3 regions of the Paenarthrobacter sp. C1 genome follow, and region 3 is predicted to be linked to each of the others. Evidence: riboswitches for the same ligand, from Rfam matches in the RefSeq annotation. Region 3 holds a riboswitch; each other region holds the start of a gene.

Region 1 (3,265 bases), on a different replicon from region 3:
GAGCGGCGCCAGTGGACCCATCGACACTACCGCCGACGCGGACAGCATCCACGAAGATCCCGACATGCGCCAGGACGAGGACGACGACCCCGCTTCCTCGGCCAATCCCGACCCCCTGGATGGAAACGTCACAGGCCTCGAGCCAGGCGGCGGCGTGCCCCCGGGAGAAACCGCGCCCGCCGAAGGCAGCATGAGCAGCGACCAGGGGCACGAGGAGTAGTTCCCCGCCGGGCCACTACGGCAGGCTCAGGATCTCCCCAAGGTCGTACTCCGCAGGCTCTTCCAGCTGCGAGTACGTGCAACTTTCAGGAGTCCGGTCCGGCCGCCACCGACGGAACTGCGTCGTGTGGCGGAACCGGTCACCCTCCATGTAGTCGTAGGCCACCTCGATCACCAGTTCGGGGCGCAGCGGCACAAAGGAGAAGTCCTTTCCAGCGCTCCACCTGCTCTGCGCCCCGGGCATCCGTGACCCCCCGGGCGAATCGTCCTGCTTGGCCCACTCGCCCCACGGATGGTCGCCGAGTTCCACTTGATAGGGCTCAAGCTCCGCCACCAACGCCTCCCGCTTTGCCATGGGGAATGACGCCACGACGCCGACGTGATGAAGCCGGCCTGAGTCGTCGTAGAGCCCCAGGAGCATCGACCTCACAACTTTCGCGGTCTTGTGCCAACGGAACCCGGCCACCACGCAATCGGCTGTCCGCTCATGCTTCGTCTTGAACATCACCCGCTTGTTCGGCTGGTAGGTGCCGTCGAGCGGTTTCGACAGCACGCCGTCGAGGCCTGCTCCCTCAAGCTGCACGAACCATTCCTTGGCGCGCCCCAGGTCCGTCACCGCAGGCGTTACGTACACAGGAGGCCGGGCGTCGGCGAGGGCTTTCTCCAAGGCCGCGCGCCGCTCGGCGAAGGGCCGGCCGGTCAGATCCTCATCGCCGAGGGCAAGCAGGTCGAACGCCACCAGGGACGCCGGCGTCTTCTCCGCAAGCATCCGAACCCGGCTGTCCGCGGGATGGATTCGCTGCTGCAGCACCTCGAACTCAAGCCTGTTGCCCTGGATCAGGATGATCTCGCCGTCTACAACGCACTTGTCCGGAAGGTTCTTCTTCAGCGCTTCCACCAGCTCCGGGAAGTAGCGGGTCATGGGCTTCTCGTTGCGGCTGCCCAGGACGATGTCGTCCCCGTCCTTGAAGACGATGGTCCGGAATCCGTCCCATTTGGGCTCGTAATGCCCAACGTCGGGGATGTTCGGGACGGACTTGGCGAGCATGGGCGAAACGGGCGGCATCACTGGTAGGTCCATAGCTCATGTCTACCGGCCAGTACGTGCCCAAGGCTAGTGTTGGCGGATGGACATCTTGGCCGTGTTGGCAGCAGTGCTCGGAGTTCCCGCGCTCACGGGCGCGCTTTGGTACTGGATTGCGCGGGAGAACAAGCGCGGCGTCCGGCGGGCCGCAGCAGGCGGCATGCTGGGGATCGCAGACGAAGTCTTCCGCCCTGCCACACATCAGGCCCACCAGGTCCGGAAAATCGAACACGAACTCCCCGCCCCCGCGCCGGCCCCGAAGCCTAAGCGGTAGCACCCTCCCGCGGGGGCAGAACTACCGCCCGTTACATTAATGTGACTTTACTTTCCGCCTCCTGTACGGTCATAGGGCGACCCGATCTCCGCTGGGCCGCTTCTGGATTGACGCCGGGCTCTGCCGCAATCCAGGATCCGCCAGACCCGCGGCAGAGACGGGGGACCCACAGTTTCCCGGGCTTGTTTTCTCCGCAAGCCCTTGGGGTGAAGCCGCCACGCGCGGCCGGACGGCCTCGTCCGAACCCGACAGCTAACCTCGCAGGCGTTGAGAGGCACAACCATGTCCCCAACCATGGATAACCCACGCCGCGCGCAACTCGAGCGCGAGCGCACCAAGCCAACCGGACGCCGTCGGGCCCAACCCAGCGGATCCCCGGAACCAGCCACGACGGCGATCCCCACCGTAACGGCACCCACTCCGGCATCACCCGCTAAGGCTGCGCCCACCACGCGGGCTGCGGCCCGGGCCGCTGAGCGTGAGCGTGCGGCAAGGGCTGTGATCGCCCCTGCCGAGCCGAAGGCGGCCCCTGCGCTTCCGGAGCCGGCAACCGCAGGCCCGGAGCCGGCAACCGCAGCGATTCCGGTAGTCGAAGCCGCGCGGGCCGCAGCTCCGGCATCCACCACACCAGGGCCTCCCACGTCAGCCATTCCCGTGGTTGCTGCCCGCAAGGCAGCCACCCGCGGGGAAGCCGGAGCCGAAGCGGCTGCCCCGGCCCCGGCGGCATCCCGCAAGACACCTCCGCCGGTAACGGCATCAACCCTCGGCACCACCTCCTCATTTGGCCGCGAACCCCAAGCTGTTCTGCGGAAAGCCGCGTCGGTGAAGCACATGAGCCAGCGCATGGCAGTGGTTGCCGGAGCGCTGGGCCTGGTACTGACTGCGGGAACCGTCGGGCAGGCACTGGAGCTTCCGTTCTTCGGTCAGGAAAGTCCGGCCCAGGAAGCCAACGGCGGCCAGAGTGGCGAGGACCGCCAACCGGGCTCGGCAGCCCCTGCGCCCCGGGCTTCCTACACCACAGCGTCCTCCCCGTCGTCGTCGGGTCAATCGTCATCCGAAGCAGGCCAACCGGCCACGGTACCGGAGGCGACGGTACCGGAATCGCCTGTGGCGGTTTCGCCGTCGTCGGTTCCTTCACCGCACGTCTCCCTGGCAGCCCCTGTCTGGGTCCCGTCGGCGTCCGCCCCGGCAGTCGCAGCGCCGTCCCCCGTAGCCGGCACTCCGGCTCCGACCCAACCTGCGCCGGCGCCCGGCGACGTGCCCTCGGACACGATCACGACACCGCCGGCAACACCGACGCCCACCACGACGCCGACGCCGACCACCACTCCCACGCCGACCCCGACGCCAACACCGACGGGAACGCAAACGGCAAAGCCCCGGCCCACCGGCAAGCCCACCGCAGGCACGTCGCCTCAGCCGCAGGCGTCCACCTTGGAATCGCTCCTTGACGCCGCACAGAAGGCACTGCAGTGAGCACGCGGTTGCCCCGCACCAACGTGCACACCGGCTGGCACGGGCGGTACTGCAGCAGCAGCCGCACGGCAACGTTCAGGCGCCGTTTGGGCCGCTGGAGTTGCCAGCGGCTGAGGCGCTCCTGACGCGTTCCCCCGTGAACGGCCAGGCCAGCGCATTGGCATCAGATAAGGCAGGTACCCGCGCGGGTACCTGCCTTATCTGTTTCTTAC
Region 2 (3,265 bases), on a different replicon from region 3:
TCCGTACTGGCGTTGTCGGCAACAGTGATCCGGAACGCGTGCGGCAGTGACTCCATGAGGTGGCTGTGCAACCGGCGGAGGTTCGCCTCTAGCCGCGCTTCCTCGTCGCAGACGGGCACGGTGAGGTCCAGGACAGGAACCCGGGCGGGGACGCCCACGCCCGGGTCCTGCGGGTGGTGGACTACGGTCCCTGGATCCGTGATGGTCATGGATCCAGAATGAAGGATCAGATTATGAACGCTTTAGGCGGAAGCTGTGACACTACTGTGAGCCCCGGCAAGCACCTGTGAAAACGAAAGAAGCCGCCCCGGTTCCCGCCATCCGCTCCAGTAAGAACTGAGGCAAACGGCGGAAGCCGGGGCGGCAATCAAACAGCTTGGCTTAGTACCAGTTGTTGGCCAGGTGGAAGGCCAGTGCAGCTGACGGGGATCCGTAGCGTTCCTTGATGTAGTTCAGGCCCCACTTGATCTGGGTCTGGTAGTTGGTCTGCCAGTCAGCGCCGGCAGAAGCCATCTTGCCGGCCGGAAGGGACTGGACAATGCCGTAGGCGCCGCTGGAGGCGTTGGTGGCAGTGGTCTTCCAGTTGGATTCCTTCTCCCACAGCGTGTTCAGTGCCGTCATTTCGGCGGCGCTCCAGCCGTAGCTGCCCAGAATGCTGGCGGCGTAGGCCTTGGCAGCAGCGGGGTCATCCACAGCCTTGGGAGCAGCTGCGGCGGCTGCGGCTTCTGCGGCGGCGGCAGCAGCGGCGTCGGCTGCCTGCTTGGCGGCTGCGTCAGCGGCGGCCTTTTCGGCGGCAGCCTTTTCTGCGGCGGCCTGGTCGGCTGCTGCTTGTGCGGCGGCGGCCTGATCGGCAGCGGCTTTGTCGGCGGCAGCCTTGTCAGCGGCAGCCTTTTCGGCGGCGGCTTTGTCAGCTGCGGCCTTGTCGGCGGCAGCCTTCTCAGCTGCGGCCTTCTTGGCTGCTGCGTCAGCGGCGGCCTTGTTGTTGCTGGCCTCGGCGGCGGTCCGGGCTTCGGCCACGCGGCTTGCCTCAGGGAGAGTAAGAGCTGCGTTGGCGGCGGTTCCGAGCGATGCAACGCCCAGTGCAGCGGCGATAACGCCGGCTACTACGGACATGCGTGCACCGGACTTGCCGTCACGGGCTGCCTTCTTGAGGACTGACTGCGACTTGGTCGACGGGTTGTCGTTATGGTCGCGGTGACGCGCGGAAGGGCGCGTCTGATCGTTAAATTCAGACATGTGTGATTACCTCTCAGCGCCTGCGGAGTTAGCTGTCGGGTTCGGATGAGGTCATCCGGCCGCGCATCACGCTGCGGCTTCACCCCAAGGGCAGGCAATAAATGCCTGGGCCCGGAGACTCTGGGTCCCCCGTCTCTGCCTCGGAGAAAGTACGGACTCCGGGAAGTGGCAGAGCTCGGCGCATCCCGGATGCGGGCCAGTTGGGGCGACCCACCCTTTCGACGGTACAGGAGGTTTCTGCAGAAGTCACATTTAGGTAACAGAGATCACGACGACGGTGAGTCGCCTTGCCGGGATCGTTACAGTTGTCCGCCGCTCACGGTTGGAAGCCTCACGGCGAACTCCGTACGACCCGGACGGGAGGTCACTTCGACGCTTCCACCATGCGCTTCAACTATGGATTCCACGATCGACAGGCCCAGCCCCGACGTCCCTTCCGACCCTGACCGCGCTGCGTCGGCCCGGGCAAAGCGGGAGAAGATCCGGCCTTGGAAATCGTCCGGAATGCCGGGCCCGTTGTCCGTCACGGTCACCACTGCACTGCCGTCGGCCGAGAGCATCACGCCGGTGACAACCGTAGTTCCGGGATCTGTGTGCTTCCTGGCGTTCGAGAGCAGATTGGCCAGCACCTGGTGGAGCTGCGTGGCATCGCCGCGGACGGTGATGGGTTCATCGGGCAACGAGAGCTGCCAAATGTGGTCCGGGGCCATGACCTTCTCGTCGCTCACTGTCTCAACCACAAGCTGGGTCAGGTCCACATCGGTGACCTTGACCGGTTGGCCTTCATCCAGCCGTGCAAGCAACAGGAGGTCCTCGACCAGCGTGGTCATGCGCTCGGACTGGCTTTGGACCCTGGCCAGCGACTTCCTGCCGTCGTCCGTGAAGTTTTCGGTCATCCGCAGCAACTCGGTGTAGCCGCGGATGGCGGTTAGCGGGGTACGCAGTTCATGGGAGGCGTCGGCGACGAACTGCCGCACCTTGGTTTCGCTTTCCTGGCGGGCCTCCAGTGCGCTGGATACGTTGTTCAGCATTTGGTTCAGGGCGTAGCCGACGCTCCCTACTTCAGTGCCGGGATGGGAAGCCGACGCCGGGACCCGCACCGCAAGTGCCACCTCGCCGGCGTCGAGAGGGAGGCGTGAAACCTTGGTGGCGACTTCGGAGAGCTGCTCAAGCGGCCGCATGGTTCGCCGGATAATCACCGTGCCAACCAGGCCGATCACCACCAGACCGCCCAGCGATACCAGCACCATGGTCCAGACCAGGGACGCCTCGGCGGTCTGCTTGTCCGCCAGCGGCAGACCCGTCACGATCACGTCGTCGTAGTTTGTTGTCACGGCCACCAGGCGGTAGTCGCCGTTGGACAGGGAACGGTCCACAGGGCGGCTGTCCCGGGGGAGTGTCAGAAGTACCTGCTCGTCAGCGTCCGAAAGGGAGACCCTCTTGCCCTGGGCGTCGATCAGGCCTGAACTCCGAACAGTTGATCCGTCGATCCGGGCGTTCAGCGTCCCGGCGGCCTGGCCGCGGGCCTCCAGCGGATCCGGCCTCCCGGACGGTGCGTTCGGAAAGCTCGACGGCGGCCTGCCGAACTCGTTCGCGCGGCTGGAGGCCTGTTGAAGCTGCTGGTCCAGTTGCTTGTTGAACACCGCGTCCATGGAGGCGTAGCTGACGATTCCGACGGCGCTGCAGATTGCTACCAGCAAGGCCATGGCTACCAGCACCAGGCGGGTGCGCAAATGCCAGGTGGAGGGATTGAGCCAGCTGCGCCGGGAGCTCCTGGCAACTCCTGAAAGGGTGCCCAATGCCTAGTCCGCGGGTTTGATGACGTAGCCGGCACCACGGATGGTGTGGATCATGGGTGGGTGGTTCGCCTCGATCTTCTTGCGGAGATACGAAATGTAGAGCTCCACGATGTTGGCCTGGCCGCCAAAGTCGTAGTCCCAGACGCGGTCCAGGATCTGGGCCTTGCTGACGACGCGCTTGGGATTTTCCATGAGGTAGCGCAGGAGTTCGAACTGCGTGGCGGTGAGGG
Region 3 (3,265 bases):
CCAGGGTGTGTCCTACAGCTTCGATCCTGATCCCCTGAACCCGCAGCTGAACCTGAATTCATACTACGGAGACCTTGGACTGGACACCGGAGCCCCGCAAAACGTCTATGTCCTGGACGTGGCCAAGCTGACCCAACTCAACGGCCGGGACCTGCCCGCCGGGGGCATCACACTCGCACCCGGTGGCACGTACACGCTGCCCGACGGCAAGGGAAGCATCAGCTTCGACGGGCTGAAACGCTACATCGGAGTGGATGTGCGCAGCACCCCCGCCCAAGGTGGGGTCCTGGCGTTTTCCCTGCTGGCCGTGACAGGCCTGATGGTCTCGTTGTACGTGAACCGGCGCCGGGTCTGGGTCCGCGCCGGCACCCACGAGGACGGCAGGACGATGGTCGAGTACGGCCTCCTGGCCCGAGGAGAAGACCACCGCCTGGCCGCCGAGGCCACTGCCATCCGCGCCCTGTTGGCACGGCGGTGGCAGCTTCGGGAGGAAAAGAGTGGCGTATAGATTATTGCTGTCGTGGCGTTGGGTGGGGTGGCTGCTGCTGGCCGCACTTTTCGCCGCCGCATGCATAGGCCTGGGAAACTGGCAGATGGACCGTCGGAACCAGACAGTGGCAGAGATCCGCAGGGTCCAGGAGAACTACGACAAACCCCCCGCGCCGTTTCAGGACGCCCGCCCCTACTTCGAGGTCGCCAACCCCGACGCGAAGTGGACAACCGTTGCAGTGTCCGGCCGGTACCTTGTCCAGGACCAGAGAATCGTCAGGAACCGGCCCAATAACTCCGTTGCCGGATATGAGGTAGTGGTTCCGTTCCGGCTTGCTTCCGGTGAAACGATCGTGATCAACCGGGGGTGGCTGCCGATCGGCAACCTTCGGCCCGGATACCCCGATGCCGTGCCGGCCCCGCCACCGGGCGAGATCTCCGCGGTGGTGCGCATCAAACCCTCCGAACCCGATCTTGGCCGGGACGCTCCCGAGGGACAACTGGCCAGCATCGACCTGCCCTACTTCGCGAGCCAGCTGGGCTATCCCTTGATGACAGGCAGTTACGGGGTGATGGCCTCGGAGTCCCCGCAGCCCGCCGTAGTTCCCCAGCAACTTGCCCAACCGGCCGTCAAGGAAGGATCAAACCTGTCCTACGCCATGCAGTGGATCACCTTCGGGGTTCTGGCGTTCGTCGGCTTCGGATACATGGCACGTCAACAGGCCCGCATCCACCGTGAGGAGCGTGAAATCCCGGACGAATCCGCGGAGACAGCAAGCACCCTCCAGCACCCCCGTCATCCCTCCGCGCCCAAGCGTTCCCGCGCCGAGGAAGAAGACGCCCTGCTGGACTCGATGGGACTGTGACTCTGGCGCAGGCCGGCGGATACCCGCGCAGCGCGGGCATGGACAATCCCCACGGACGGACATCACGGCGCGCGGGAACCATCCTGCACTGGGCCTCGTTGAGCCTTTGGCTGCACATCTGAAGAGACGCTCAGCAATTGCGTACCGGCCACCGGATAGCGTCCGCGCTTGCACGACACGCGAAGGTACTGTCACGAAATTGTAACGATGATGCTTTGCGGCTACTATTAATTCAGGTTTTTCTGTACTGAGACCCTTGATGCCCCATGCTGAACCCCGCCGGGGGCATCAAACGACTATCCCTTTTTGACGGCGGGGGTGGAGGACCCAGGATCGGCAGTAAGCCTGCCTTGGGGTGAAGCCGTGATGTCGGTGGCCTGAAAGCCGCCGGGCACGGCCGGGCTTTTTCCTTGGCCCGAACCCGACAGCTAACTTCGCAGGCGAACCGAAAGGATCGATCCCCCTTGCCTTCTGTATCCCCCCATGGCCGCCGCCGAAAGCCAACCTCAGGATTGGTGCCCCGCACGGCCCTCCCGATGATGTCCCCCACGACCGGTCGCCACCGACCCCTGCCAGGCGCAGGGGCGCGGGCGCGCCGCCGCAAACAGGTCACCGCAGCCGCCACGCTGAGCGTCGCCGCGCTGTTGACCGCAGCGCTCACCGCCGCCCATGCCGGCACGGCCCCCACCGGCACGGCCCCTGCCGTGCAGGCATCGGAAACCGTCGCTGCCGGCGCGCCCGTCCAAGCCCCCGTCGGGGCTTCGATCAGTTATGAACGGCCGGCTGTCACCACCGAGCAGGCACCGTTGCCGGTACCCGCCAAGACCCCCCTAGCTGCTGCCGGCGCGGCGACGACCCCGGCGGCCTCCCCGGTCCCCGCTGCGGCTGCTCCTGCGCAACCTGTCTCAGCAGCCCGGCTCGGGGCGCCCTTGGCCGGCATGTCGGTCACCTCGCCGTTCGGTATCCGCACCAGCCCGATCTCAGGCACTGGGGAGCTGCACACCGGCCTTGACCTCGTGGCAGCCTGCCAGACCGCGGTGTTCGCCGCCGGAGCCGGGACCGTCGTGGAGGCCGGATGGTCCCCCTATGGTGGCGGGAACAGGATTGTGGTGGACCACGGCAACGGCCTGAAGAGCACCTACAATCACCTGGCCTCCATCGAAACCTCCGTGGGCGCGACCGTGTCCGCCGGCCAGCGGCTGGCCGCGGCCGGAACCACCGGCAACTCCACCGGATGCCATCTGCACTTCGAGGTACTTCTTAACGGACAGACCGTGAATCCGCAGGGATGGATGTAAGCCCCGACTGGTTGTCGACCGTCAGAGTCCTGATGTGCCCAGGAAGACGTGGCTAAAGGCGAAGAAGATGGTTGCGGTAACGGCCACGTAGAGCAGCGCGGTAATGATCCAGCCGAACTCACCGACAACGCGGGCCGTTCCGGCGGGTACTTTGATGACTCCATGGGTGATGTTCCGGGCCGTGACCCAGACGAACAGGGGAATCATTGCCGCCCAGACGATCATGCAGAAGGGGCAGAGGATGTGGATTGAGTACAGGGCCTGGGACCACAGCCAGACGACGAAGCCAAACCCAAGCGTGACACCGGCCTGCAGTCCGGCCCAGTACCAGCGGGCGAACGTTGCACCGGAAAGCAGGGCCATGCCCGTGGTGATGATGACGGCGAACGCCACGATCCCGATGAACATGTTGGGGAATCCGAAAACGGAACTCTGCCAGGTCTGCATGACCTGACCGCAGGAAATCCAGGGATTGACGTCGCAGACGGTTTTGTAGCCGGGGTCTTTGAGTACCTCGAGTTTCTCCAGGACCAGGGCGCCGGAGGCGAGCCAGCCGATGACGCCGGTGATGACCAAGAGCCACCCGAACGGCTTGTTGCGGGTCATGCGGGG

The links. Region 3 has a riboswitch for cyclic di-AMP ahead of ACNAOU_RS26180 (M23 family metallopeptidase). Riboswitches for the same ligand answer to the same signal wherever they lie in the genome.
Region 1: another riboswitch for cyclic di-AMP. It lies ahead of ACNAOU_RS20600 (hypothetical protein); the one in region 3 lies ahead of ACNAOU_RS26180 (M23 family metallopeptidase).
Region 2: another riboswitch for cyclic di-AMP. It lies ahead of ACNAOU_RS03685 (hypothetical protein); the one in region 3 lies ahead of ACNAOU_RS26180 (M23 family metallopeptidase).

Annotation. Positions count from the first base shown of each region.
Region 1 is NZ_CP186052.1:4,408,354-4,411,618, forward strand. It holds gene ACNAOU_RS20585 (DUF6480 family protein) at 1-220, shown strand, start outside; gene ACNAOU_RS20590 (ATP-dependent DNA ligase) at 236-1,300, opposite strand; gene ACNAOU_RS20595 (hypothetical protein) at 1,347-1,577, shown strand; cyclic di-AMP (ydaO/yuaA leader) riboswitch at 1,706-1,856, shown strand; gene ACNAOU_RS20600 (hypothetical protein) at 1,872-3,053, shown strand.
Region 2 is NZ_CP186052.1:744,217-747,481, forward strand. It holds gene ACNAOU_RS03680 (glycosyltransferase) at 1-209, opposite strand, end outside; gene ACNAOU_RS03685 (hypothetical protein) at 382-1,236, opposite strand; cyclic di-AMP (ydaO/yuaA leader) riboswitch at 1,242-1,403, opposite strand; gene ACNAOU_RS03690 (sensor histidine kinase) at 1,536-3,035, opposite strand; gene ACNAOU_RS03695 (response regulator transcription factor) at 3,039-3,265, opposite strand, start outside.
Region 3 is NZ_CP186054.1:110,943-114,207, forward strand. It holds gene resB (cytochrome c biogenesis protein ResB) at 1-508, shown strand, start outside; gene ACNAOU_RS26175 (SURF1 family protein) at 498-1,355, shown strand; cyclic di-AMP (ydaO/yuaA leader) riboswitch at 1,639-1,812, shown strand; gene ACNAOU_RS26180 (M23 family metallopeptidase) at 1,871-2,653, shown strand; gene ACNAOU_RS26185 (vitamin K epoxide reductase family protein) at 2,675-3,265, opposite strand, start outside.